Linked DNA regions of Variovorax paradoxus. The protein of the gene in region 1 interacts with the protein of each later gene in a pairwise test. Links are inferred from orthologs where the notes say so. Each region holds a gene or a part of one and is shown on either strand. Other genes may lie near its edges. The genes, in order: ruvC and ruvA.

The links.
Region 2: the proteins of ruvC (region 1) and ruvA interact in binary tests that used the Escherichia coli proteins (3 or more experiments, as listed by UniProt). The link is inferred for Variovorax paradoxus from one-to-one orthologs.

What each region holds. Positions count from the first base shown.
Region 1 is NZ_CP045644.1:469,852-484,030, forward strand. The notes cover bases 5,875-8,772. They hold ruvC (crossover junction endodeoxyribonuclease RuvC), read left to right. Parts: upstream 5,875-6,998; coding sequence 6,999-7,547; downstream 7,548-8,772. Other genes in these bases: glyA (serine hydroxymethyltransferase), read right to left, coding at 7,552-8,772. Outside these bases: GFK26_RS02070 (energy transducer TonB), read left to right, coding at 12-863; aroE (shikimate dehydrogenase), read left to right, coding at 893-1,750; mtgA (monofunctional biosynthetic peptidoglycan transglycosylase), read left to right, coding at 1,747-2,490; GFK26_RS02085 (DUF2809 domain-containing protein), read right to left, coding at 2,435-2,872; GFK26_RS02090 (lysophospholipid acyltransferase family protein), read left to right, coding at 2,882-3,745; GFK26_RS02095 (phosphatidate cytidylyltransferase), read left to right, coding at 3,750-4,739; more of glyA, read right to left, coding at 8,773-8,874; GFK26_RS02115 (LysR family transcriptional regulator), read left to right, coding at 8,981-9,928; GFK26_RS33940 (hypothetical protein), read right to left, coding at 9,939-10,115; lpxC (UDP-3-O-acyl-N-acetylglucosamine deacetylase), read right to left, coding at 10,136-11,059; cell division protein FtsZ, read right to left, coding at 11,292-12,506; cell division protein FtsA, read right to left, coding at 12,677-13,906; GFK26_RS02135 (cell division protein FtsQ/DivIB), read right to left, coding at 13,927-14,179.
Region 2 is NZ_CP045644.1:2,342,436-2,356,467, forward strand. What follows is about bases 5,908-8,658. They hold ruvA (Holliday junction branch migration protein RuvA), read left to right. Parts: upstream 5,908-6,872; coding sequence 6,873-7,445; downstream 7,446-8,658. Other genes in these bases: GFK26_RS10770 (PhoH family protein), read right to left, coding at 5,908-6,852; GFK26_RS10780 (hypothetical protein), read left to right, coding at 7,442-8,338; GFK26_RS10785 (helix-turn-helix domain-containing protein), read left to right, coding at 8,374-8,658. In the rest of the region: GFK26_RS10730 (M23 family metallopeptidase), read right to left, coding at 1-769; tyrS (tyrosine--tRNA ligase), read left to right, coding at 929-2,161; GFK26_RS10740 (OmpA family protein), read right to left, coding at 2,218-2,832; GFK26_RS10745 (FecR family protein), read right to left, coding at 2,837-3,328; GFK26_RS10750 (cation diffusion facilitator family transporter), read left to right, coding at 3,477-4,391; dtd (D-aminoacyl-tRNA deacylase), read left to right, coding at 4,388-4,831; GFK26_RS10760 (class I SAM-dependent methyltransferase), read right to left, coding at 4,803-5,417; rRNA maturation RNase YbeY, read right to left, coding at 5,433-5,900; more of GFK26_RS10770, read right to left, coding at 5,902-5,907; more of GFK26_RS10785, read left to right, coding at 8,659-9,366; GFK26_RS10790 (aldehyde dehydrogenase family protein), read left to right, coding at 9,486-10,892; GFK26_RS10795 (serine hydrolase domain-containing protein), read right to left, coding at 10,928-12,079; tynA (primary-amine oxidase), read right to left, coding at 12,076-14,032. UniProt on the Escherichia coli protein: The RuvA-RuvB-RuvC complex processes Holliday junction (HJ) DNA during genetic recombination and DNA repair.

The DNA.
Region 1 (14,179 bases):
GAGTTTCGAGAATGAATCTCAAGGACCTCAGCACGCTGCAGATCGCTCTGGGCGTGTCGGTCATCGCGCATGCCGCGTTGCTCGCGGTGCGCTTCGTCGATCCCGAATCGTTCAACCGGGTCTTCAGCGAAACCCCGCTCGAGGTGATCCTGGTCAACAGCAAGACCAACGACAAGCCCGACCCCTCGGCTCGCGTGATGGCGCAGACCACGCTCGCGGGCGGCGGCGACCTCGACAAGGGCCGCGCCACCAGTCCGCTGCCGCCGTCGAGCTTCACCACCATGGGCGACTCGTTCGAGGAATCGCGCCGCCAGGTCGAGGCCATGCAGGCCCAGCAGATGCAGATGCTGGCGCAGCTCAAGCGCGAGCTGGCCGCCATGCCCGTGCCCGATCCGCGCCAGGCCGGCGACCCGACCGAAGCCGTCGCGCGCGAAGAAAAGCGCCGCCAGATGGTCGCGCTGCTCGCCGAGATCGAGCGCCGCGTGAACGAAGAAAACGCGCGCCCCAAGAAGCGCTACCTGAGCCCCGCCACGCGCGAGGCGGCCTACGCGCTGTACGTCGACACGCTGCGCCGGCGCATCGAGGTCAAGGGCACCGAGAATTTCCCGACCGCGGCCGGCAAGAAGCTCTACGGCGAACTCAAGATGACCGTCACCATCAACCACGACGGGCGTGTGCTCGACACCGTGGTCGACGAAAGCTCGGGCGACACCACGCTCGACCGCCGGGCCCAGGCCATCGTGCGCAGCGTGGGCAACTTCGGCAAGTTCACCGACGCGATGCGCAAGCAGACCGACCAGATCGTGCTGCAGTCGCGCTTCAAGTTCACGCGCGACGAGACCATCGAGCTGTCGTCCCAGTAACCCCCACAGCAGAACACGGAACACCGGCCATGGATCAGTACTGCGTCATGGGCAACCCCGTCGAGCACAGCCGCTCGCCCCGCATCCACGCGCGTTTTGCCGAGCTCTGCGGCCAGCCCATGGCCTACGGCCGGCGGCTGGTGCCGATCGGCGCGTTTGCCGAAGGCATCGCCGCTTTCCGCAGCGAGGCCGCCGCGCAGGGCGACACCGCGCGCGGCTGCAACGTCACCGTGCCCTTCAAGTTCGACGCCGCCGCGCTCGCGCAGCACACCAGCGAACGCGCCACGCTGGCGCAGGCGGTGAACACGCTGCGCTTCGAGGCCGACGGCAGCATCCACACCGACAACACCGACGGCATCGGCCTGGTCAACGACATCGTGCGCAACGCCGGCGTGCCGCTGGCAGGCCGGTCGCTGCTACTCATCGGCGCCGGCGGCGCTGCGGCGGGCGTGCTCGGGCCGCTGCTCGACGCGGGCGCCGCACGCATCGTGGTGGCCAACCGCACGCTCGACAAGGCCATCGCGCTGGTGCAGCGCCATGCCGCGCTCGCGCTGCGCCACGGCGCCACGCTCGAGGCCTGGGCGCTCGACGAAGTGCCCGGCGCCTTCGACGTGGTGGTCAACGCCACCGCCTCCAGCCTCGCGGGCGACGCCGTGCCGGTGAGCGCGCAGGTGCTGCGCCCCGGCGCGCTGGCCGTCGACATGATGTACGGCCCCGCCGCCGCAGGCTTCATGGCCTGGGCCGAAGCACACGGCGCGGTCGCACGCGACGGCCTCGGCATGCTGGTGGAGCAGGCCGCCGAAGCCTTCGAATTCTGGCGCGGCGTGCGCCCGCCCTCGGCCCAGGTGCTGGCCGAGCTGCGCGCCTCGCTCGCCGCCGGCGCATGAAGGGCCTGCTGCGCCTGATCGCCTGCCTCGTGGTGGCGGGCCTGGCGCTCGAGCTGTTCTTCGTGGTGCGCATCGCGGCCATGGCGGTCGTCGATCCGCAGAGCACGGCCTTCCAGCGCTCCGAGGCCTGGCGCGTCGCGCTCTCGCAGGGCCGCGAAGGCGGATGGCGCCAGGACTGGGTGCCGTACACACAGATCAACGACTCCCTCAAGCGCGCCGTGATCGCGAGCGAGGACGCCGGCTTTGTCGACCACAACGGCGTCGAGTGGGAGGCCATCGAACGTGCGCGCCAGCGCAACGCCCGCGCCGAACAACTGGCCGCCAAGCGCATGGCGCGCGCGGCGGCGCGCGGCAAGCCGGTGCAGCCGGCCCCGCTGCGCGGCGGCTCCACCATCACGCAGCAGCTCGCGAAAAACCTGCTGCTGTCGGGCGAACGCACCATGCTGCGCAAGGGCCAGGAGCTGGTGCTCGCCACGCTGCTGGAGGTGCTGCTCGACAAGCGGCGCATCCTCGAGATCTACCTGAACAACGTCGAATGGGGCGAAGGCGTGTTCGGCGCCGAGGCCGCGGCGCAGTACTACTTCAAGAAGCCGGCCGCGCGCCTGAGTTCACACGAGGCCGCACGCCTGGCCGTGATGCTGCCGAGCCCGAAGTTCTTCGAGCGGCGACCCAACTCGTCGTACATCAACGGGCGGGCATCGACGATCGTGGCGCGGATGTCGGCGGTCGACCTGCCCTGAGCTTGCGCACCGCCGCTTCCACCGCCAGCACGGCGACGAAGCCGATCGCGTAGGCCACCACGTCCCACCAGTCGGCGGTGGCGCCGAGCACGATGCGCAGCGCGCGGTTCGGAATGTGCAGCTGCCACGTCGACGCGAGGAGCTGCCCCAGTTCGACCAGCAGCCCCACGCCGAAGGCGGCCAGCGCGAGCGGCAGCACGCGCGTGGCGACGAAGGTCTTGAACACCACGTACACCCACGCCACGGCCAGCACGTCGCCGAAGAAACTTCGCACCCAGCCCCAGCGCGCGCCGACGGTGGCCAGCAGGACGAGTAGTACAAAAAGGGCCACCGCCCACGCCAGGGAAAGAAGATCGAAACGCCATCGCATGGCCCGTATCATCGCCTCCATATGCTGGCAAAGCTCACAGGTTGGTTGCTGCTGGGAATCGTCCGATTGCTCACCGGCGCGCAGGCGCGCTGGTACGGCTGTCCGCCGAAAGCCGAGCAGCGCATCTACTTCGCGAATCACCAGAGCCACGCGGACCTCGTGATGATCTGGGCCGCGCTGCCCGAAGAACTGCGCAGCATCACGCGGCCGATCGCGGCGCGCGACTACTGGGCGAATACGCCGGTCAAGCGCTGGATCACGACGGAGGTGTTCAACGCGGTGTACGTCGAGCGTGCAGCCACGGCGCCTGCGGCTGCGGCAGCACCGGTTGCGCCACCGCCGCCTGAGGTGCGGCCACCCGCGGCGTCCAATGCACCGGCCGAGCGCATCGAGCCCTCGATGGAACCGCTGCTGCCGATCGAAACGATCACCGTCGCCGAGGCGCCGCAAGAAATCCAGGGCCAGCTCGACCTTCCCGCGCCCCCGCCGCCCCCACCACCGGTCGCACCGCCGCCCGTCATCGAACCCGACGCACCAGTCGCCGCGCCCGAGCCGCCCGCCGCCGACCCGCTCGCGCCGCTCATCGACGCGCTGCGCAGCGGCGACTCGATCATCATCTTCCCCGAAGGCACGCGCGGCCACACCGGCGAGCCGCAGAAATTCAAGTCGGGCCTGTACGTACTGGCGACGATGTTCCCCGACGTGGTCCTTGTGCCGGCCTGGATCGACAACGTGCAGCGCGTGATGCCTAAAGGTGAGATCGTGCCCGTGCCCATCCTGTGCTCCGTCACCTTCGGCGCCCCGATCCGCGTCGAGGACGGCGAAGAGCGCCGGCCCTTTCTCGACCGCGCACGTGCCGCCGTGATCGCTTTGCGCGACGTCTGAAGGTATGAACCAGTTCCTGCGCAGCCTCAGCCCGACCGAACAGGTCGCGGCCCTCTTCCTGATCGTCTTCGGCCTGCTCGTCATCGTGAGCACCACCGTCTTCTTCCTGAGCTTCAAGGAGCGGCGCAACCCGGTGCACGACGAATCGTGGCAGGCCGAGCTGGCGCATGTGCGCGCGCTGCTGGGCACCACCTGGTTCATGGTGATCGTGTTCTGGATCGGCTGGGCACTGGGCGAAACGGTGGCCACCGTGCTGTTCGCGCTGATCTCCTTCTTTGCACTGCGCGAGTTCATCACGCTCTCGCCGACGCGGCGCGGCGACCACCGCAGCCTGATCCTCGCGTTCTTCGTGGTGCTGCCGATCCAGTTCTGGCTGGTGGCCACGGCGCGCTTCGACCTGTTCACGGTGTTCATTCCGGTCTACGTGTTCCTCGCCATTCCGGTGGCGAGCGCGCTGGCGAACGACCCGAGCCATTTTCTGGAGCGCAACGCCAAGCTGCAGTGGGGCATCATGGTCTGCGTCTACGGCATGAGCCACGTGCCCGCGCTGCTGCTGCTGACCTTCCCGGGCTACGAAGGCAAGAGCGCGTTCCTCGTGTTCTTCCTGGTGTTCGTGGTGCAGACCTCGGTGCTGGTGCAGCACCTGATCTCGCGGCGCATGCAGCGCACGCCGTTCGCGCCGAACGTGAGCCGCAGCTTCAACTGGACCAGCTGGGGCATCGGCATCGTCGTGGCCAGTCTGGTCGGTGCGCTGTTCTCGTTCATCACGCCGTTCAAGTTCGGGCAGGCGCTCGCGGTGTCGATCATTGCCTGCGTCGCGGGCTCCATGGGCCACCTCGTGATGAAGGCGCTCAAGCGCGACCGCGGCATTCCGAACTGGGGCCAGAAGGGCGTGGGCGTGACCGGCGCCAACGGCCTGCTCGACCGCGTCGATGCGCTGTGCTTCGCGGCGCCGATCTTCTTCCACTCGATCCGCTGGTACTTCAACGTCTGAAGCACTGGGCGGCACTGGGCGATCAGGCCTTGCGCCGCACCACCCGGTCGAAGGCCTGCTTCGCGCGCCGTCCCAACGCCTTCGTCTTCAGCGCCTGAAGCTCGCGCTTGAGCCGCGTGCGCTGCTCGGCCGACAGCGCAGTGCCGAAACGCCCCAGCGCCTGTTCGAGCGCCTCGCGCTGCGCCGCCACCCGCCCCTGCCGGCCCTCGGCCTCGGCCAGCCATTCGCAGGCATTGGCGACACGCCCGCGCAAGGCCGCGTCGCCCGACTCGCCGAAGCGCGATGAGCAGGCGGTAGGCCTTGGCCTGCCCTGGCAGGTCGTCCATCTTGTCGAAGGCCTTGGCCTTGTTGATCATCGACTTGGCGGCCCACAGCTGCAGCGCGCTGTCCCGCGCCATCGCCGTGCGCGCGATCACCTCGTCGTAGCTCGCCACGGCCTCGGCGAACCGGCCCGCGCGGCGCAGCACGGCGCCCTTGCGGAACAGCGCACCGGCCACGCGCGCACGCAGGTCGGGCAACTCGGAATTGCCCCAGCGCGCGACGATCTCGTCGTGCACGCGCATCTCGTCGGCGGGCCGCGCGAGGCGGTCGAGCGCGGTGCTCTTGTATTGCAGGCACAGCGCCACCTGCGACTGCATCTCGGTGGAAACATCCGCGCCGTAGCGCGCGTCCATCGCGTCGGCGGCCTCGACGACCTCGACGAAGTGCTCCAGTGCCAGCAGGCAGAAGGTCTTGTGCGACAAGGCGCGCGCGCACTGGCGGCGCATCAGCGGGTGCGGCGAGGCGGCATGCGCCGCGAGCACCTCGTCGAACAGCGCGATGGCTTCGCGCGATGCGCCCGCGTCACCGAGCTTGCGGCCTTCGCGGACGGTGTCGCACGCCGCATCGAAGAGCTCGGCCGACAACTCGCCGGCCTCGAGGCCGCCGGTCTTGCGCAGCCGCTTCAGGCAGGCCTCGCGCCCGGCCGTCGCCTTCACGCGCAGCTCGCGCAGTTCGGGCGTGGCGCCGTCGCGCGACGCTGCCACGAGCGGCTCGTACACCGCGAGCGCGGCCTCGGGCCGCCCGAGCAGATCGAGCAGCACGAAGCCCTTGTGCAGCAAGGTGGTGGCCGCGGTGCGCTGCACCACGGCGTCGCCGTCACGCGCGAAAGTGCCGAGCAGGCGCTCGCAGGCGGCCAGCGCGGCCTCGCCGTCGCCCTGGTCGCGCAGCCCCACGGCCCAGTCGTGGGCGCGCACGGCCGCGAGGCGGCGCACTTGCGCCGAGGCGTCGTGGCCGTAGCGGTCGAGCAGCCAGCCGACCAGCTCGGCGCGGCGCGCCACCTCGTCGAGCCCGAGGCCGTCGAAGAACAGGGCCAGCGCGCGCACGCCTTCCAGCCGCAGCTCGGGTGCGGCATCGGCCAGCCCAGCCTCGATCTGGTCGGCCACCTGCAGGCACAGCACCTGCGCCTGCGTGTGCTGCGCCAGCTCGCGCAGGTTGAGCACCGCAGCCAGCCGGGCCCGCGCCACGCGCAGCACCACACCGGGATCGGTGCCGCCTTCGAAGCGTTCGATGGCGGCGTCGAGCGTGGCCAATGCGTCTTGCGGCAGGCCGCGGTGGTGTTCGATCTCGGCCTTGAGCAAACGCGCGTCGAGCCGCCACACATCGAGTTCGGCATCGGCCTGCGCATCGAGCTGCTCGCTCATGAAGTCGCAGGCCTCGCAACGCGCCGCGGCATCGTCGATGAGCCAAGTGCGTTGGTAGAGCGCGTGGGCGATGTGCGCGCGGATCTCGGGCTCGCTGCGCGCGCCGTGCGCGGCGACCAGGCGGTCGAGCGTGGCCAGCGCGTCGGCCGGGCGGTGCAGCTGGCGCAGCACGTGCGCGAGCAGTCGCAGCGCCTGGCAGCAGGGCACGACCACGGCGGCGTCGGGCAGCGCGCCAAACTCGGCGATCAACTGGCTGCAGGCGGCGATCGCCTCGCGACGGCGGCCGAGGTCGCTCAACAGCTCCGCCTGGCGAAAGCTCCCGGCGGCGCGTTCGGCGGGAGGCTGCAGGCGCGCGAGCGGGGACTGGGCGTCGTTCAGTGGCTTGAGTTGCTTCAGTTGCTGCTGTGCGGAGGACTCGACTACATTCACCTTCGCTTCCTTGTGTGGCGCGCCCCGCGCGGAGCGGGGCGGAATGCAAGAACCGGCGGATTCTGCCCGCGATACCCTCGCATCCCGCACGAATTCGCACCTTCTTCGATCTTCCTCACCCGGGCTTAGGCCTTTACGCTTCCTTTTCATGCGGATTCTCGGCATCGACCCCGGTTTGCAGACCACCGGCTTCGGCGTGGTCGATGCGGACGGCCATGCGCTGCGCTACGTGGCCAGCGGCACCATCAGCACCCGGCACCTGGGCAGCGGCAACCTGCCGGCGCGCCTGAAGGTGCTGTTCGACGGCATCGGCGAGATCACGGCGCGCTACCAGCCCGATGCGTCGGCGGTCGAAATCATCTTCGTCAACGTCAACCCGCAGTCGACGCTGCTGCTGGGCCAGGCGCGCGGCGCCTGCGTGACGGCATTGGTGAGCCACAACCTCTCGGTGGCCGAGTACACGGCGCTGCAGATGAAGAAGGCCGTGGCAGGCCACGGCCAGGCCGCGAAGGCGCAGGTGCAGGAGATGGTGAAGCGCCTGCTCGACCTGCCCGGCCTGCCGGGCGCCGACGCGGCGGACGCGCTGGGCATCGCCATCACGCACGCGCAGGTTGGCCGCTCGATGGCACGGCTCGCGGAAGCGGCCGAGCTGTCGAAGACCCACGCCGGCACCTACCGGCAAGGGCGTTCGCGCTGAGGTTTCAGCGCACGATGTAGCGCAGATCGCCCAGGCGCCGGCGGCGTTCGCGCACCTCGACAGCCACGGCGGGCGCATCGCCTGCCAGCGCGCGCGCGATCCAGCCGGCCAGTTGCGGCATGTCCTCGGGCGTGAAGCCCAGCCGCACGATCTCGGGCACGCCCAGGCGCAGGCCGTTGATGTCGCCGTCGACCGGCGCGATCGGCAGGCCGATGCCGCAGGCCAGCAACCCGCCTTGGGCCAACTGCTTCGCGGCGCGTTGCCCACCGCCCCAGCGCGCAGCCTCGAGCGCGAACTGGTGCGACTGCGTGAAGCCGCGCGCCTTGGCGAACACGGGCAGGCCTTCGGCATCGAGTGCACGCGCGAGCGCCTGCGCGGTATCGCGCATCGCTGCCGCATAGGCCACGCCATGCACCTTCCAGTCGAGCAGGCCACGGGCCAGTGCGGCCGTTCGGCCCGCGTCCGAGTTGGCCGTGAGCCCCGGGTAGGCGATGGCGTCGATGCGCTCCATCAGCGCCGCATCGTTCGACACGATCAGCCCGCCGGCCGGGCCACCCAGGCTCTTGTAGGTGCTCATGGTGATCGCGTGCGCGCCCTCTTCGAGCGGCTGCGGCCAGGCCTTGCCGGCCACCATGCCCGAGAGGTGCGCGGCATCGAAGAGCAGTTTCGCGCCCACGCTGTCGGCCACCTCGCGGATGGCGGACACCGGGTGCGGGAACAGGTTCAGGCTGCCGCCGATGGTGATGAGCTTCGGCTTCACCTCGCGCGCGAGCTTCGCCAGCGCGACCACGTCGACCGAGTAGCCGTCGGCATCGACCGGCGCCGGCACGGTCTTCAGGCCGTAGAGCCCGGCCGCGCCCGCCGCGTGGTGGGTCACGTGGCCGCCGATGGCGGGCGGCGGCGCGATGATCGTGTCGCCGGGCTGGCAGGTCGCCATGAACACGTAGAGGTTCGACAGCGCGCCGGAGCTCACGCGCACCTCGGTGAAGCGCGCGCCGAACACCTCGGCCGCGAGCTCGGCGGCGACGACCTCGATGCGCTCGATGGCGTCCAGCCCCATCTCGTACTTGTCGCCGGGGTAGCCCAGCGACGGGCGCGAACCCAGCCCGCGCGACAGCAGCGCTTCGGCGGCGGGGTTCATCACGTTGGTGGCCGGGTTGAGGTTCAGCCCGTCGACGTCGTGGATGCGGTGGTTGTCGGCCACGAGGCGTTCGATCTCGGCGGCCACGCCCACGGCGTCGCGCGCGGCGGCGTCGGCGGCGATGGCGAGCACGTGGTCCTCGCTGGCGGCGGGAACCCAGGAACGGCGGTGAAGGGCTGCGGGCATGCGGTGTCTCGCTGAGGAAGGGAATGACCGCATGGTCGCGCCCTGTGCCTGCGCCGGCAACACGGATAAACTGGGCCCGAGCCCTAGAAAATTGGGCCTCCACCCCATGTCCCTCGCCCCACCCCGCCCTCGCCTGCCGCCGCACACGGCCGTGCGCGCCTTCGAGGCCGCTGCGCGCCACGGCAGTTTCGCGCGCGCGGCCGAGGAGCTGTTCGTGACGCCCGCCGCCGTCGCGCAGCAGATCAAGGCGCTCGAGACCTGGGCCGGCGGTGCGCTGTTCGAGCGGCACAGCCAGGGCATCCGGCTCAGTGCGCACGGCCGGCGCGCGTTGCCCGCGCTCAGTGCGGCGGTCGACCAGCTCGGCCTCGCCGTGCAGGCGCTGCGCCAGGAAACGCAGACCGCCGCGCGCCGCAGCACGCTGCAGGTGGCGGCCTTGCCGGCCATGGCGCAGCTGTGGCTGTCGCCGCGGCTCTCGCGGCTGAAGGTTGCACTGCCCGGCGTGCAGGTGTCGGTGACGGCGCTGGAGCAGCCGCCGAACTTCCGGCGCGAGCCCTTCGATCTCGGGCTGTTCTACGCACGCGATACAGAGGCTGCCGTCGGCGCGACGGGCATCCCGCTCGCGCGCGACCGCCTTGTGCCCGTGTGCAGCCCGCGCGTGCGGCCGTCGCTGGAGAGCGGACGTCCGCGCCCGCTCGACGACCTCCTCGACGTGCTCGCGCGCTGCGGCGGCCTGCACGACACGGTGTGGCGCGACGACTGGTCCCGCTGGCTGCAGGCCGTGCGCCCCGGCACCACGTCAACCGAGGCCGACGCGCTGGCCGCCGGCCCGGACTTCTCGCTCTACAGCCTCGCGCTGCAGGCCGCGCTCGATGGCGAAGGGGTGCTGATGGGGCGCGAGCGGCTGGTGGCACCGCTGCTCGAGAAGGGCCGGCTGCACGCGCCCTGGGGACGACCGAAGGCGCTGGGAGACACGCTGATGTTGCTGGTGCCCGCGCACCGCAAGGGGCCGCTGCTTGCGCAGCAGGTGCAGGCCTTGCAGGCCCTGGTCGACTGAACGGCTCGCGCTATGCGACGCGCTCGGCGATCAGGACTGCGAAGAAGCCCAGCGCCGCCAGCACCGTCCACTTGAACACGACCCAGCCGAAGCGGCGGTACTTGACCTGCCCCGTGCCCGCGTAGAACGCGAAGGACACGCCCGCCACCAGCAGAAGCAGCAGGATGGCCCAGCGAAAGAGAAGCATCGGAAAAAGCGCGCGCCTGCTTACCAGGCCCGCGCCACTTCGCCGAAGCCGCGCGGTGCGCGCTTCTCGTCTTCGAAGGTCACGACCTCGTAGGCGTCGCTGTGCGAGAGCAGTTCGCGCAGCAGCTTGTTGTTGAGCGCATGGCCCGAGCGGAACGCGGTGTATGCGGCCAGCAGCGGCTTGCCGATGATGTACAGGTCGCCCATGGCGTCGAGGATCTTGTGCTTCACGAACTCGTCGTCGTAGCGCAGGCCGCCGGCATTGAGCACCTTGGTGTCGTCCATGACGATGGCGTTGTCGAGACCGCCGCCGAGCGCGAGGCCCTTGCTGCGCATGTACTCGACCTCTTTGGTGAAGCCGAAGGTGCGCGCACGTGCGATGTCGCGGCTGTACGAGTCGGTGCCCAGGTCGAACTCCACACGCTGGCCGGTGGAGTTGACGACGCGGTGGTCGAAGTCGATCTCGAAGCTCAGCTTGAAGCCGTGGTACGGCTCCAGGCTCGCCCACTTCTCGTTGGCGCCCTCGCCTTCGCGCACCTCGACCTTGCGCAGCACGCGGATGAAGCGGCGCGGCGCCTTCTGCAGTTCGATGCCCGCGCTTTGCAGCAGGAACACGAAGGACGAGGCCGACCCGTCGAGGATCGGCACTTCGTCGGCCGTGATGTCGATGTAGAGGTTGTCGATGCCCAGGCCCGCGCAGGCGGACATGATGTGTTCGACCGTCTGCACCTTGGCGCCGCCCGTGGACACGGTGGACGCCAGGCGCGTGTCGGTGACCGATTCGGCGGTCATGCGGATCTCGACCGGCTCGGGCAGGTCGACGCGGCGGAACACGATGCCCGTGTCGGCCGGGGCCGGTCGCAGGGTCAGCTCCACGCGTTGGCCGCTGTGTAGCCCCACGCCCACGGCGCGGCTGATCGACTTGAGGGTTCGTTGTTGCAGCACGCCCATGATTTTAGGCGGGCTGCGACCTTGACGCCCTATTCCCCTGGCTATGGCCGCGATAGACATGGACCGGTCAAAAAAAGAAAGCGCACACAAAAAAGCCGGGGAGCCCCCGGCGGTGGACGCAAGGGGCACGAGGTGGACGCAGCGCCTAGGGCCGGGGGTCAGTCCCTTTCAGGTCTTCCCCGTCCCCTTGCGAACCCTCGTGCCCTCTGCGTTCGGTGGCCTGCGGTCAGTCGGCCTGACGGCGCAGGAATGCAGGGATTTCGAAGTCGTCCATGCCACCCGACGACAGCGCGTCGACCTTGGCGGCGGCCATCGTGCGGTTGGTGCGCCACACGCTGGGCACGGCCATGCCGTCGTAGTTGGGCTGGCTGCCCGAACCACCACCCGCGTGGCCCATGCCGCCGAGCGTCGGCACGGTGAACGGGATGTTGTCGGTGCCGGTGCGGATCACTTCGAGCGTCGGAGCCTGGCGGCGTGCGTCGGCGCGCGACAGACCCGTGGCCACCACCGTGACGCGCATCTGGTCGCCCAGGCTTTCGTCGTAGGCGGCACCGTAGATCACGTGCGCGTCGGGCGAGGCGTAGGCGCGGATGGTGTTCATCGCGAGCTTCGACTCGTTCAGCTTCAGCGAACCCTTCGATGCCGTCACCAACACCAGCACGCCCTTGGCACCCGAGAGGTCGATGCCTTCGAGCAGCGGGCAGGCCACGGCCTGTTCGGCGGCGATGCGCGCGCGGTCGGGACCTGCAGCCGCGGCCGTGCCCATCATGGCCTTGCCGGGTTCGCCCATCACGGTGCGCACGTCTTCGAAGTCGACGTTCACGCCGCCGTACTCGTTGATGATTTCCGAGATACCACCCACGGCGTTCTTCAGCACGTCGTTGGCGTGCGCGAAGGCTTCGTCCTGCGTGATGTCTTCACCGAGCACGTCGAGCAGCTTCTCGTTGAGCACGACGATCAGCGAGTCGACGTTGGCTTCGAGCTCGGCCAGGCCGGCATCGGCGTTGGTCATGCGACGGCCGCCTTCCCAGTCGAAGGGCTTGGTCACCACACCCACGGTGAGGATGCCCATTTCCTTGGCCACGCGCGCGATCACGGGTGCCGCGCCGGTGCCGGTGCCGCCGCCCATGCCGGCCGTGATGAACAGCATGTGCGCGCCGTCGATGGCGGCGCGGATGTCGTCCACCGCGGCTTCGGCCGCGTCACGGCCCTTCTCGGGCTTGCTGCCGGCGCCCAGGCCGCTGATGCCCAGCTGGATGTTCTTGTGCGCGTTGCTGCGTTGCAGGGCTTGCGCGTCGGTGTTGGCGCAAACGAACTGCACGCCTTGCACACCACGCTCCATCATGTGGGCGACCGCATTGCCACCGCCGCCGCCGACACCGATCACCTTGATCTGCGTGCCCTGGTTGAATTCTTCGACTTCGATCATTTCGATGGTCATTTCTAACTCCTTGAATATTGCAGTTGCCGTTATGTGTCTATGAATATTTCTTTTGCCGTGACGTGATCAACGGGATCGCCGTCGCGATGGTGGACCGGTGCGTCGCCATCGCTCGTTGAAATGCAGCGGAGGGCCCGCGCGTGCGAGCCAGAGTGGGGAGTGGTTCATGGTCAGAAGTTCCCCACGATGAAGTCCTTGAAACGTCCGAACGCAGTCTTTACGGACCCGTTCTTCTGTGCGACCTTGAAACCACGCATGCGTGCAAAACGTGCCTCTTCGAGCAGGCCCATCACGGTGGCCGCGCGCGGCTGCGCCACCATGTCCGAGAGCGCGCTCGAGTACTTCGGGATGCCGCGACGCACGGGCTTGAGGAAGATGTCTTCACCGAGCTCGACCATGCCGGGCATGACGGCGCTGCCGCCCGTGAGCACCACGCCGGAAGACAGCACTTCCTCGTAGCCCGACTCGCGCACCACCTGCTGCACCAGCGAGAAGATTTCTTCGATGCGCGGCTCGATCACGCCGGCAAGCGCCTGCTTGCTCAACATGCGCGGGCCGCGATCGCCAAGGCCGGGGACTTCGACCTGCGATTCAGGGTCGGCCAGCAGCTGCTTGGCGTAGCCGTGCTCGACCTTGATGTCCTCCGCGTCCTTGGTGGGCGTGCGCAGGGCCATCGCGATGTCGCTCGTGATGAGGTCGCCCGCGATCGGGATCACGGCCGTGTGGCGGATCGCGCCATTGGTGAAGATCGCCACGTCGGTCGTGCCCGCGCCGATGTCGACCAGCACCACGCCGAGTTCACGCTCGTCTTCGGTGAGCACCGCCTGGCTCGAGGCCAGCGGGTTCAGCATCAGCTGGTCGACCTCGAGGCCGCAGCGGCGCACGCACTTGATGATGTTCTCGGCCGCGCTCTGCGCGCCGGTCACGATGTGCACTTTGGCCTCCAGGCGCATGCCGCTCATGCCGATCGGCTCCTTCACGTCCTGGCCGTCGATCACGAACTCCTGCGGCTCCACCAGCAGCAGGCGCTGGTCGCTCGATATGTTGATGGCGCGCGCCGTCTCGACCACGCGGGCCACATCGGCGGGCGTGACTTCCTTGTCCTTCACCGCCACCATGCCGCTCGAATTGATGCCGCGGATGTGGCTGCCGGTGATGCCGGTGTAGACGCGGCTGATCTTGCAGTCGGCCATCAGCTCGGCTTCTTTGAGCGCCTGCTGGATGCTCTGCACGGTGGCGTCGATGTTCACCACGACGCCGCGCTTGAGGCCGTTGCTGGGCGCGATGCCCAGGCCGGCCAGCTTGAGCTCGCCGCCTTGCAGCACCTCGGCCACGACCACCATCACCTTGGCGGTTCCGATGTCCAGGCCTACGACCAGGTCTTTGTATTCTTTGGGCATGTCAATGTCCTCGGTATTCGCTACTTGATTTTTCTTGGGGCCTCGGGCGAGACCGTGGTGACGCCGCGCAGCCGCAGGGCATACGCGTCGTTGTGGCGCAGATCGGCGCGTTCGACGTCGGCCACCGTGCGGCGGTACTGGCCCGCGACCTGCGTCACGGTCTTCAGGAACCGCTGCAGGCGCGCCGACACCTCGTCGCTCTGGCCGCGGCCGAGTTCGATCTCGGCGCCGTTGTCCAGCAGCACCTTCCAGCTGCCGCGGCTGGACAGCCGC
Region 2 (14,032 bases), 1.9 Mb from region 1 along the record:
GGACCTTGCCGTTGTTCTCGAACTCGGCCGAGAGCACGCGGCCGCTGCGCAGCGCCTGGCCATCGGCTTCGAAGGTCTCGTAGACCACGGCGAAGCGGTCGCCCTTGCGCAGCGAGCGCACGTCGACGTCGCCCGCGAAGATGTCGGCCAGCTGGCTCGCCACGGCATCGGGAATGCGCGAATCGTCGGTGGCGGCGAACAGCGAGCTGCGGATCGTACCGCTGGCCAGGCGCGTGCCCGGCGTCAGCATGTCGCGCTCGGTGCGGGCCACGAAGCCCGTGGGCGTGCGCTCGATGACGAAGCGCTTGAAGCCGCCGTCGGCGTCGGGAATCCAGCGGGCGCTGAGCTTTTCGAGCTGGTTTTCCTGCGTGGCTTCGGCCGTCACGGTGCGGCCCACGCGCGCGAACAGCGCCATGCGCGCCTCGGCGTTGCCGCGCACGAAGGCGGTGGCGGCGGGGTCGGAAATGCCCAGGCGCTTCATCAGCCCCTCGGCCGTGTCGCTCGAACGCGAGACGTCGGTGCGGAACAGCGTGAAGCTGAAGTTCTCGAGCGACGTCGACTGGTCGGCGAAAGACACCGGCGCGGTGGCTTCGAGCACTTGCTGCACGGGGAGGTCGGACGCGTCGGGACCGAGCGAGGCGACCGCGAGGGTGCCGGCGCTGAGCAGCATCGCAGCGATCGCCGCGGTGATCTGCTTGGGGTACGTCCGGAATGTATAGGCCACGCGAGAAGCGAGAAGCTCCTCGGCGGCAAGAATGCCGTTGATCAAACTGTGGATTCCAACTCAGGTTCTGCCGGTCCGTGCTGCAAGGCCCAGTGCGTTCAGGGCGGCAGGAGACGGTGCGGAAAAAAGCGCCGCTTAGAATCCGGCGCTTGAAAGTCGGGCTGAGTATAGCTTCGGCCACCGGAAAAACCGCCAAAAAAGCCCATGAACGCCGAATCTGTTACATCCACCAGCCTCTCGGATGGTGTAAGACAAGCCCTCGAAATATCCCTCCGCGGCGCTGACGAGCTGCTGCCGCAGGACGAGTGGGTGAAGAAGCTACAGAAGGCCGAAGCCTCCGGCAAGCCGCTGCGAATCAAGCTGGGCCTGGACCCGACCGCACCGGATATTCATATCGGACACACGGTGGTGCTCAACAAGATGCGCCAGCTCCAGGACCTGGGGCACCGCGTGATCTTCCTGATCGGCGACTTCACCTCCTTGATCGGCGACCCCTCGGGCCGCAACAGCACCCGCCCGCCGCTCACGGCCGAACAGATCCGCGCCAACGCCGAAACCTACTTCGCCCAGGCCAAGCTGGTGCTGGACGAGTCGAAGACCGAGATCCGCTACAACTCCGAATGGAGCGACCCCCTGGGTGCACGCGGCATGATCCAGCTGGCGGCCAAGTACACGGTGGCGCGCATGATGGAGCGCGACGACTTCAACAAGCGCTTCAAGGCCGGCCAGTCGATCTCGGTGCACGAGTTCCTGTACCCGCTGATGCAGGGCTACGACTCGGTGGCGCTCGAAAGCGACCTCGAGCTGGGCGGCACCGACCAGAAGTTCAACCTGCTCGTCGGTCGTCATCTTCAGCAGGAATACGGCCAGGAGCCGCAGTGCATACTCACTATGCCGCTGCTCGAAGGGCTCGATGGCGTCGAGAAGATGTCCAAGAGCAAGGGCAACTACATCGGCATCAGCGAAGACGCCAATAGCATGTTCGCCAAGGTGCTGTCGATCTCCGACACGCTGATGTGGCGCTGGTACACGCTGCTGAGCTTCCAGTCGGTGGCGCAGATCGAGGCGCTCAAAGCCGAGATCGCGGCCGGCCGCAACCCGAAGGACGCCAAGGTCGCGCTGGCCAAGGAAATCACCGCACGTTTCCACAGCGCGGCCGCGGCCGATGCGGCGGAGCAGGACTTCATCAACCGCAGCAAGGGCGGCGTGCCCGACGAAATTCCCGAAGTGGCGCTGAGCGGCGCCCCGCTGGGCATCGGCCAGTTGCTCAAGCAGGCCAACCTGGCGTCTTCGTCCGGGGAAGGCAACCGCCTGATCGACGGCGGCGGCGTGCGGGTCGATTCGGTCGTGGTGTCCGACAAGGGCCTGAAACTGCCCGCGGGCAGCTACGTGGTGCAGGTCGGCAAGCGCAAGTTCGCGCGGGTGACCCTGAGCTGATCGACAAAAAAGGCCCTTCCGGGCCTTTTTCAATGGCGGGGTCAGTCAGCGCGGAATCAGCGGACCTCGATGGTCACGCGCCGGTTGCGCGGCTCGTCCACCTCGTCGGCGGTCGGCACGGCCAGGTCGCGTTCGCCGCGGCCCACGGCCTCGATGCGAGCCGCCGGGAACTGGCGCTCCACGAACAGCTGGGCCACTTCCTGGGCGCGGCGGCGCGACAGCTGGTCGTTCTGCTCGCCGGCACCCTTGGTGTCGGTGTGGCCGGTCACCACGATGTCGCCGCCGCTGCGGGCCAGCGCGGCGGTCAGGGCCTCCGTCATGATCTGCTGCGATGCCGCCGTGAGCGTGGCCGTGCCCACCTCGAAGAACACCGTGTAGCGCTGCGGAGGCGGCGGGCGCATGTCGAACAGGGGCTTGTTCTCGGCCTGGACCTTGGCCGCGTCGGCCTGGTCGACCACCGGTGCACCGCTCTTGCCCACTGCGGCCGTGGCGCGCTGGTAGGGCTTGGAAAGCACTTCTTCGCCGTCCTTGGCGCGCACCACCACGGCGGAGGGCGTGCCGTCGGCCTGGGGCAGCAACACCACGCGCGTGCCCGGCGTGGAACAGGCGGCTAAAAAGAGGGCGACCGTGGTCGCAAGAAGAAGGGAGGAGCGGCGTAACAGGGTCTGCATCTGGTCAGGGTTGGCCGTCGGTCTGCACGATGAAGTCCGTGCCCCGAATGCCGATGGTGGCGGTCTGGGTTTCGACGCGCACGGCGTCGGGGTTGGTCTTGCCGATGAGGCCCGTGATCATGCGCATCGAGCCGCGCAGCAGCGACACCAGCATGCCGCCGTCGCGGGTGGTGCCGTCGAAGTGGAATTCCTTGAGGTCCATGCGCGAGGACGGGCCGACCATCAGCGTGGTGTTGTCGCGCAGCACGACGGCCGCCGACGAATCCGGGCCGGTCACGATGCGATCGACCGCGCCCAGTGCGTCGCCGGGGGCTGCGTTGCGCGTGGCACCGGCGCCGTCGAGCAGCTGGACGCTGCCGCGCACCGACTTCACGAACCCGGCCTGCTGGGGTGCTGCGGCCGCGGGCGCCGCAGCGGCGGGTGCCTGGGCCTGGGCCAGGGTGGCTGCGCCGACGATGGCGAGCCCGAGGGCTGCGGTCAAAAAGTTCTTCATCATTTGCCTCTCTGTGACTGATTGCTTCGCAATGAGCGCAAATATTAAGGCGGAGGCGTTACATATGGTCACGCGGCTGATAATTCAGCCGATTCCTGCGACGTAATGCCCGCCCGCACAGGCCCTTTTTACCTGATCTTGTTCTTTCTGCATGACGTTGACCCCTAAAACGCTGCTTCGCGTCTCCGTCGCCGTGGCCCTGCTCACCATCCTCCTGAAGGGCTGGGCGGGCTACCTGACGAACTCGATGGGCCTCATCTCGGACGCCATGGAGTCGTGCGTCAACCTCGCGAGCGCCATGTTCGCGCTGGCCATGGTGACCATCGCCGAGCGCCCGGCCGACGAGGACCATCCCTACGGCCACCACAAGGCCGAGTACTTCTCGTCCGGCTTCGAGGGCCTGCTGATCGTGGCCGCCGCGGGCGCCATCCTCTGGGTGTCGGTGCTGCGGCTGATGGCGCCGCAGCCGCTCGAGCAGCTGGGCTGGGGCCTGGCGCTGTCGGTAATCAGCTCCGGGTTCAACGCGGCCCTGGCGTTCATGCTGTTCCGCGCGGCGCGCGCGCACCGCTCCATTGCCCTGGAGGCCGACGGGCGCCACCTGATGACCGACGTCTGGACCTCGGTCGGCGTGCTGGTCGGCATCGTGGCCGTGCACTTCAGCGGCTGGCTCTGGCTCGACCCGCTGATCGCCATCGGCGTGGCGCTCAACATCGTGCGCGAGGGCTTCAAGCTCGTGTGGCGCTCCTCTCAGGGCCTGATGGACGAAGCGCTCGACGCCGAGACCATCGCCACCGTGCGCGCCACGCTCGACGCCTTCGCCGCAAACCATGCCGAAGGCGACCGGCTGCGCTTCGACGACATGGTGACGCGCGGCGCCGGCCAGCGCCGCTTTGCCGACCTGCACATGCACGTGCCCGGCGACTGGACCCTGCAGCGCGCCGCCAACCTGCGCGACGAACTGGAGCAGGCCCTCATGGACGCCGTGCCCGGCCTGCGCGTGACCATTCAACTGCTGCCGCTCACCATGGAAGCGCGCGCCACCCGACTCGAGGACCACCATTCATGAAAGCCGTGCTCCAGCGCGTGGCGCACGCACGCGTCGACATCGCAGGCCAGACTGTCGGCGCCATCGAGACCGGCCTGCTGGTGCTGCTGTGCGCCGAACGCGGCGACACCGACAGCGTGGCCGACCGCCTGCTCGCCAAGATCCTCAAGCTGCGCATCTTCTCGGACGAGGCCGGCAAGATGAACCGCAGCGTGCAGGACATCGGCGGCGGCCTGCTGGTCGTGAGCCAGTTCACGCTGGCCGCCGACGTGAGCGGCGGCAACCGCCCCAGCTTCACGCTCGCGGCACCGCCCGACGAAGGCCGGCGGCTCTACGACTACTTCGTGGCGCAGGCGCGCGGCGCACATCCCGTGGTGGCGACCGGCGAGTTCGGCGCCGACATGCAGGTGCACCTGCTGAACGACGGGCCGGTCACGATCCCGCTGCAGATGACGGCGTAGGCCGGAGCACGGCCTCCCACGCCACCTTGGGTTCGTCGTAGCGCAGCACCCGCACCTCTTCGAGGTGCTGCAGCTGCCAGCCCTCGGCAAACAGCCGCTTGACCGCGGCGCGGTCGAAGAAGCGCTTGTGGATGCCGTCCACCTCGTAGAAGACATCCTCATCGTGGCCGCTCGCCGACGGGCCGCGTGCGCCGTGGTGCAGGTCGTTGACCGAGTTGAGGCGGCACAGCAGCATGCCACTTGGCCGCAGCACGCGATGGATGCGCCGCACCAGCGCCAGTGTCTCGTCCCACGCGAAGTAGTGCAGCGACAGGCTCGCGAGCACGGCGCCGACCGTGGTGCCCTCCGCCAGCGGCCACGCCTCGCGGAAATCGCCGCAGTGGAATTCCGCGCCCGTCGGCACGCGTTGCCGCGCCTGCGCCAAGGCCTCGGACGACAGCTCGACCGCCACCACCCGCAACCCGGCTTCGACCAGCGTGGCGGTATCGCGACCGGCTGCGCACCCCAGTTCGAGCACCGGCCCCTCGCCGGCGCATTCACGCAGCAGCGGCAGCCAGCGCGGCAACCAGGGATCGGTGTCGGACACTGCTGCGGCCTCCGGTCAGCGCCCGTACGGGCTGCGAATGCCCAGGCCCGCGAGGATCTCGATTTCGTACGCTTCCATCTCGTCCGCGTCGGCGTCGCTCGTCTCGTGGTCCCACCCTTGCGCGTGCAGCGTGCCATGCACCAGCAGGTGCGCGTAGTGCGCGGCGAGCGTCTTGCGGTTTTCTTTGGCCTCGCGTGCCACCACGGGCGCGCACAGCACCAGGTCGGCCATCACGACCGGGCCCTGCGCGTAGTCGAAGGTGAGCACGTTGGTGGCGTAGTCCTTGCCGCGGAACTCGCGGTTCAGGCGCTGGCCTTCTTCGGCATCGACGATGCGCACGGTGATCTCGCCGTCGATGTCCAGCGCGTGGCGAATCCAGCGGTTCACGCTGTGGCGCGGCAGCGCGGCGCGGTGGCGCTCCACGCCCTTGAAACGCCCGAACTGCAGCGACAGCGACAGCGCAGGAAGCAGCGAAGCCGCCATCTCAGTGGCCTCCCGCGCGCTTGCGCTGGCCGTCGTAGGCATCAACGATCTTCGCCACCAGCGGGTGACGCACCACGTCGGCACTCGTGAAGTGCGTGGTCGCGATGCCGGCCACGCGCTTGAGCACGCGCTCGGCGTCGATCAGGCCGCTGAGCTGGTGCTTGGGCAGGTCGATCTGGCTCACGTCGCCCGTCACCACCGCCTTGGCGCCGAAGCCGATGCGCGTGAGGAACATCTTCATCTGTTCCACCGAGGTGTTCTGCGCCTCGTCGAGGATCACGAAGGCGTTGTTCAGCGTGCGCCCGCGCATGAAGGCCAGCGGCGCAATCTCGAGCGCGTTGCGCTCGAAGGCCTTCTGCACCTTCTCGTAGCCCATGAGGTCGTACAGCGCGTCGTACAGCGGGCGCAGGTAGGGGTCGACCTTCTGCGTCAGGTCGCCCGGCAGAAAGCCCAGGCGCTCGCCCGCTTCCACGGCCGGGCGCGTGAGCACGATGCGCTGCACCGCCGCCCGCTCCAGCGCATCGACCGCGCAGGCCACCGCCAGGTAGGTCTTGCCGGTGCCGGCCGGGCCGATGCCGAAGGTGATGTCGTGCTTGGCGATGTTGTCCAGGTACAGCGCCTGCGTGGGCGTGCGGGCGCGCAGGTCGGCGCGGCGCGTGACCAGCATGGCCGCGTCCTCGTCGCTCATCGAGCCGTCGCCGGCCAGCGTGAGCTGCACCACGGCCGGGTCGATGGCGCGCTGGGCGATCTCGTACAACGCCTGCAGCACCTCCATGGCGCGCTGCGCGGTGGCCTTGGGGCCGTCGACCTTGAACTGCTCGTGGCGGTGCGCGATCTTCACGCCCAGGGCCTCCTCGATGCGGCGCAGGTGCGCATCCAGTGGGCCGCACAGGTGGCCGAGGCGCGAATTGTTCAGGGGGGTAAAGGTGTGTCGCAGAATCACGCCGGACATTTCAAGGAAAAAGGGCACCCATGATAGGCAAACTGACCGGCACGCTGGCAGAGCGGAATCCCCCGCAGGTGGTGGTGGACTGCAACGGCGTCGGCTACGAGGTCGACGTGCCGATGAGCACGTTCTACAACCTGCCGAACGTCGGCGCGAAGGTGTCGCTGCTCACGCACTTCGTCGTGCGCGAGGACGCGCAGATTCTCTACGGCTTCGGCACCGCCGAGGAGCGGGCGGCCTTCCGCCAGCTCATCAAGATCACCGGCGTGGGCCCGCGCACCGCGCTGGGCCTGCTCTCGGGCATGAGCGTGGGCGAACTGGCGCAGGCCATCACCACGCAGGAGCTGGGCCGGCTCGTGAAGATCCCGGGCATCGGCAAGAAGACCGCCGAGCGGCTGCTGCTCGAGCTCAAGGGCAAGCTGGGCGCCGACATCGGCCTGCCGGCGCATGCTGCGTCCGATGCGCAGGCCGACATCCTGCAGGCGCTGGTGGCGCTGGGCTACAGCGACAAGGAAGCCGCGCTCGCGCTGAAGGCGCTGCCGAAAGATGCGAGCGTGAGCGATGGCATCAAGATGGCGCTGAAGGCCCTGGCGAAGTGAGTTGGCGCGAGGCGTGGTCGCGCGCGCAGGCGCTGCGCCACGAGTCGACCGAGACCGACGCGGTGCTGATGCACACGGCGATGGTCCTCTCGGTGCCGATCATCTGGCTCTACGGTTTCGCGGGCGTGGCCTACGGCCAGTTGCCGATGCTGACGCCGGCCGGCTTCGTCGACATGCCGGGCGTCTGCGCATGGCTCACGGCGGTCATGGCTTTCGCGGTCGGCATCGTGTTCATCGACTGGCTGGTGCGCGGCGACGTGGCGCCGCCGCCGGTGCCGGCGTCGATCGTCGTGCGGCACTGGCAGTCGGGCTGGCCCCGGTCACCGGCGTTGCCGCCGCAGCCGTCGCCCGGCTTCCTGCAGGGCAGCGCGTCTGCGTTTCGCAACGTGTGCCTGAGCGTCGCGGCCATCGCCTGCCTGTCGGCGCTGGTGTTCAGCGGCCTCGACACGCTGGGCTGGTCGGTCGTCGCACGGCCGGGCGGCCTCGCACCGCGCGCCGAGTGGCCGCTGTACCCGCTGCCGTGGATCTGGCCCTGGCTGCTGCCGCTCGCGCGACAGCCCTTCATGCTCGGCACCGTCGTGATCGGTGCCGTGCTGTTCGTTGCGGCGATCCTGATGCGCTGGCGCCGGGTGCGCGGCGCGTGGTTTCCGTTTTTCGCGGCGCTGCCGATCCTCGTGGCGCCGAACTTCCTGGGCACTGCCGGCTTCGACTACGCCGCCGCGCGCGGGCTCGGCGGCCTGAACGAACCCGCACTGGCGAGTGCGCTCGCGCAGCATCCGGGGCGCTACAACGTCTACACTTTCCTGAGCCTGTGGTGCGGCATCGGTACCGGCACGGTCGGCCTCGTGCTCGGCTTCTGGTTCGGCCGCTCGCGGGTCATGGACGAGGACTGAGCGCTGGCCCGGCGCCCTGCAAGGAGACACCCTCTGTGAGCGCTTCTTTCTTCGACTCGCCCGCGCGCATGACCGGCGGCCCCCTCACGCCGCTGATGCGCGCCGAGATGCCGTTCGAGCTCGTCGCCCCGCGCCTGCAGGCCGTGTGCGGCAACTTCACCCCCGTGCCCATGCCGCGCCAGCAGACCGTGTCGGGCGGCATCGAGGTGCGGCGCGCCGGCGGGGTCGACGTGGCGCTCATCGGCCAGAACCTGCAGCGCGTGCACCGCGATGCGCAGGCCATCCGGCGCGACGACCGCGAACATTTCTTCCTCGTGTTCCAGGACCACGGCGGCGCGCTCATGTGCCATGGTGCGCAGCAGATCGCGGTGCAGGCCGGCGACATCGTGCTGATCGATTCGGCGCGGCCCTCGGAGTTCGTCTACGACGGCGCCAGCTCGCAGCAGGTGTCGGTGCACCTGCCGCGCGCCGACATGCTGGCGCGCTTCGGCCCCACGTTGCAGGGCGGCGTGTGCGTGCGGCGCGGCGATGCGCTGGGCTTTGCGATGCGCGCCATCCTCGCGCGCATGCTCGACAGCGGGCAGTCCGACGACGACCACCTCGTGGAGGCCTTTCTCGGCGTGTTCGGCTCGGTGCTGGTCGAGCGCGCGCGACAGTCGCCCGCGCTGCGGTCGCGCAACGCCGGCGAAGGTGTGCTGCGCCGCGCGATGGACCATGTGGCGCTGCAGTTCCACGACCCGGCCTTCCATGCGGGCGAACTGGCGCGGCACCTGGGCGTGTCGCCGCGGCTGCTGCAGCGGGCCTTCGAGGCAGTGGGCGTGTCGCCGAGCCGCCACATCCTCGACACGCGGCTGGCGGCGGCGCGCGACGCACTCGATGCGGCCGTCCGCCGCGGCGGCCCCGCGCCGGCCATCGCACAGGTCGCCTACGACTGCGGCTTCAACGACCTGTCGTTCTTCTACCGCGAGTTCCGCAAGCGCTACGGCGTGCCGCCGGGACGCCTGGCGCTTGGACCCCTGACGCACTGACGCCTGAGTCCATTCGCTGACGCTTGGCTCCAAGACGCCGGCCCCTGCTTTTCCTACATTGATCGGGCGCGCCCGCCCTGCGGCGGCGCGTTCCAGCGTCAACCTACAAGGACAAAGCAATGCAAGAGACAAGAATGACGATCGGTGGTCGCGCGGTGCCAGGCACGGCTTCCTTCGAAGTGCGCAACCCCGCCAACGGCCAGGTGATCGGCACGGCGCCGAACGGTTCGCGCGACGACCTCGCCGCCGCCGTGGCCGCCGCGCAGAAGGCCTTCACGAGCTGGTCGCGCAAGTCCGACGACGAACTGGCTGCCGCCTGCCGCGCCGTGACCGAGAAGATCGGCGCGCACGCCGAAGAGCTGGCGCGCCTGCTCACGCTGGAGCAGGGCAAGCCGCTCAACGGCCTCGGCTCGCGCTGGGAGCTGGGCGGCGCCGCGGCGTGGGCCGGCGCCACCGCGGCGCTGTCGCTGCCGCCGCGCGTGCTGCAGGACAACGCGCAGGGCCACGTCGAGATCTTCCGCAAGCCCGTGGGCGTGGTCGGCTCGATCACGCCGTGGAACTTTCCCGTGCTGATCGCCGTGTGGCACGTGCTGCCGGCGCTGCGCACGGGCAACACGGTCGTCATCAAGCCCTCGCCGTACACGCCGCTGGCCACGCTGCGCTTCGTGGAGCTGCTCAACGAGGTGCTGCCCGAAGGCGTGGTCAACAGCGTGAGCTGCGACGACCGCACGTCGAACCTCGGCGCCGACATGGCGAGCGACCCCGTCATCCGCAAGATCGTGTTCACCGGCTCCTGCGCCACCGGCAAGAAGGTGATGCAGTCGGCCGCCAGCACCATGAAGCGGCTCACGCTCGAGCTCGGCGGCAACGACGCCGGCATCGTGCTGCCCGACGCCGACCCCAAGGCCATCGCCGAAGGTCTGTTCTGGGGCGCGTTCCTCAACAACGGCCAGACCTGCGCGGCCATGAAGCGCCTGTACGTGCACGCGAGCATTCACGACGACGTGTGCGAGCACCTCGCGGCCTTTGCCAAGCAGGTGCCGATGGGCGACGGCATGGACGAGAAGAACGTGCTCGGCCCGGTGCAGAACCGCATGCAGTTCGACAAGGTCGCGCGGCTCGTGGCCGATGCGAAGACCAAGGGCCAGCTGCTCACCGGCGGTGCGCCGGGCGAGGGCCTGTTCTTCCCCGCGACGATCATTGCGGGCCTGAAGAACGGCGATGCGCTGGTCGACGAAGAACAGTTCGGTCCCGCGTTGCCCATCATCCGCTACACCGATGTCGAAGAGGCCATCCGCGCCGCCAACGACAGCGAGAACGGCCTCGGCGGTTCCGTGTGGTCAAAGGACATCGAGCATGCCAAGCGCATCGCGTCGCGCCTGGAGTGCGGCTCGGTGTGGATCAACAAGCACGGCGCCATCCAGCCCAACGCGCCCTTCGGCGGCGTGAAGGCCTCGGGGCTCGGCGTGGAGTTCGCGGAAGAAGGGCTGAAGGAGTACACCGACGCGCAGGTGATCTTCTCCTGAGTGAAGCTCAGAGCGTGGCGGGTGCCGCGCTCTGCCTACGTCCGCAGCGCGGCAGTCAGTGCGCCGAGCAGCGCAAGGGTTTCGACCAAACTCGGCGTGTGCAGCGGTGCCGGCCACGTGCTGTGGATCGCGACCACGAGCCGTTCTTTCGGATGGATGTAGATCTGCTGGCCGAAGATGCCGAGCGCGGCGAACAGGCCGCCGTCGAGCTCGGGCAGTGCCTTCGCGCCGGTCGGGAAGGTCCACCACTGGTAGCCATACCCCATCGGTTCGAAGCCCGCGAGCGTGCCGGGCGCGAGGTGGCTGGCTGCATCGACGCGCGTGGCATCGGCCACCCAGCCGTCGGGCAGCACCTGCTGGCCGCCGGCCACGCCGCCGCCGAGCACGAACAGGCCGAAGCGCCCGAAGTCGCGCAGCGTGGCGTTCACGCCGCTGCCGGTGAACTCCTGGCCATCGACCGCATCGAGCTGCCAGTAGGCATCGGCCTCCATGCCGAAGGGCGCCCAGATCTTTTGTGAGAGGTAGTCGCTGATCGGCCGGCGGATCGCGCTGGCCAGGATCTCACCGACGAGGCAGGTCTCGCCGGTGCTGTAGTTGAAGCGCGTGCCCGCCGGCGCCACGCGCGGGCGCTTCGCCATGAACTTCAGCACCGCGCCTTTTTCCTGCGTGAGCTGCACGCGCAGCAGCTGGCGCCGGTCGGAGTCGGCGTCGAGGTAGTCCTCGTTCCAGGCCACGCCCGAGCTCATCTGCAGCACCTGCTTCACTGTCACGTCGTCGTAGGCCGAGCCGCGCAGCGCGGGCAGGTAATGCACCACCGGGTCGTCGAGGCTGTCGATGTGGCCGTCTTTCACAGCCGCACCGACCAGCGTGGAGGTCAGCGATTTCGCGACCGAGAACGACAGCCACTTCGTCGCCGCGTCGTTGCCCATGGCGTAGCGCTCAAGCACGACGTGGCCGTCCTTGAGCACCAGCAGCCCGGCCGTGTGGTTGCGCGCCATGAAGGCGTCGATGCCGAAACGCTGTGCATCGATGGGTGCGCCCTCGGGCAGCGGATGCACGTGCGTGCCGCGCCGGATCGCGCGCGTCGCGTAGAGCCGGTCCATGTGGCGGTAGGTCGGCGCCTGCAGCGCGGGCGGCAGCGTCATCAGGTCTTCGTAGCGGCCGATGGCCGCGTCGGGCGCGCTCATTTCGCGGGAGGCCGGTTCAGCCCCAGCGTCGGCGTCTCGTCGAAGAAGTTCCACGGCTTGAGCAGCGCATGCACCCACTCGGTCGGCATGATCGGCCACTCCTCGGCGCGCGCGACGTGCGTGGTGCCGGTCGTGAGCCACACCACGTTGTCGGTGTTCACGATCTCCTGGTTGTCGGCCGTGAACTGGCCCAGCCCCGTGTCCTTGTTGGAGCGGTTCGGGTACTTGCCTTCGGGGAACAGCTCCTCGGGGTCGTAGCGCGTCACCCAGAGCTGGCGGTCCATGAAGCTCAGGCGGTGGTTGATCCACTCGTCCTTCGCGAAGTTGGCGCCCTTGGCAATCGGGTGCGTGCCGCCCGCGTACGGCACCAGCTGGTACGACACCGGGTTGCCGACCTTGTTGTTGCGCGACGGATTGCTCAGCAGGCGGATGGTCGAGGGGTCGAACTTCTGCGCTGCCTGCTGCTCGGTGCGCACCGTGCGCTGCACCGTCTGCATGGTGCTGGTGCGCGGGCCGCCGCGCGTGTTGGGCAGCACCACGGGGTCGACCTCGGTGAGCGTGTTCTGCTCGCCGTCCACATCGAGGTCGAGGCGGAAGTTGTAGATGTGCTGGTGCGTGGTGCCGACGATGTGGTGGTCCAGCAGCGTGCCGTAGCGCGTGTCTTCGGCGGCCGTCGGGTCCTGCATGGTGCGCGCCTTCACGCCCTTCACGGCCTCGATGCCAGTGGCGCCCGCATGGATGCCGATGGTGCCGTTCTCGGCGAACACCCAGTCGAACAGGTAGTCGTAGTTGCCCACCGTGCTGATCCAGCGCACCACCAGTTCGCGCCGCTCGGTGCTGATGTTGGGCTTGCCCATTTCCTGGTGCTTGAACTCGGGGTCGGCATAGCGCTCGAAGACCGCGATGGCGCGCGGCACCTTGGTGGGCGCGCCGGTGTAGTCGGCCAGCGTGGCATCGAGCAGCACGGCGTTCTGCGGCGCGTCCTTGTTCGGTTCGATGGGCGAGGTGAGCGTGCCCATGCCGTACTCGCCCGAGTCGAGGTAGGCCTTGAAGTACCAGCCGGTGTCGGGGTCGCCGTAGGGCACGATCATCCCGCCCAGCGAGCCCTCGTACATCACCTTGCGTTTCGTGCCCTTGTCGTTGTACGTGACGGTGGAGAGCACCAGGCCCACGCGCGCGTCGAGCCGCACGTGGAAGTCCCAGTTGCGCCAGTGCATCGTGTGGCCGGTGATCGTGTAGTTCTTGCCCTCGGGCTCGGTGATCTCCAGCGGCTTGGGCGCGGGCGTGGCCGCGCGGTCGCGCCCGTCGTAGGGCGTGGGCTTGAGCGGCACGGGCACGAGGCCGCCGTCCTCGATCTTGATGACCTTCTTCTGCTCCAGGTCGACCACTGCCACCAGCCCCTCGATGGGGTGCGCCCAGTAGTTGCCGTCGCCCACGTCCAGGTAGCTCACCACCTTCAGCAGGCGGTCTTCCTGGCGCAGCGAATCCTTGCCGTCGAAGTAGCCCACGGTGAGCGGCGTGGCGACCACCTTCTTCACGTCATTTATGCCGCGCGTGGCGAGCGCCCTGGCGTAGTCGGCGCTGGCCTCGATGGCGGTCTGCACGGTGGCGAAGTCGTCCAGCAGCACCATGCCGTGCGCGCCCTCGATGGGCTTCCATGCGGTGAGCGTGCGCGCCGCCAGATCGACCGTGCCTTCGATGACCTTCTTGCCGTCGAGCGCCACGAAGGCCGCCTGGCGCGGCGCGCGCACGGGCTGGCCGGTGAGCGCGAAGTTCCAGACCTCGTCCTTGGGCGGGCGCTTCACGCTGATCTCGGTGAAGCGCAGGCCGGCCTTGTAGCGCCCCGAGGCCTTCAGCACCTCGAGTGCGGTCTTGATCTCGGCCTCGGTGAGCGGGTTCAGCGGGTTGGGCACGCGCTCGACCACGAAGGTGGTGTCCAGGCTCGACTGGAAC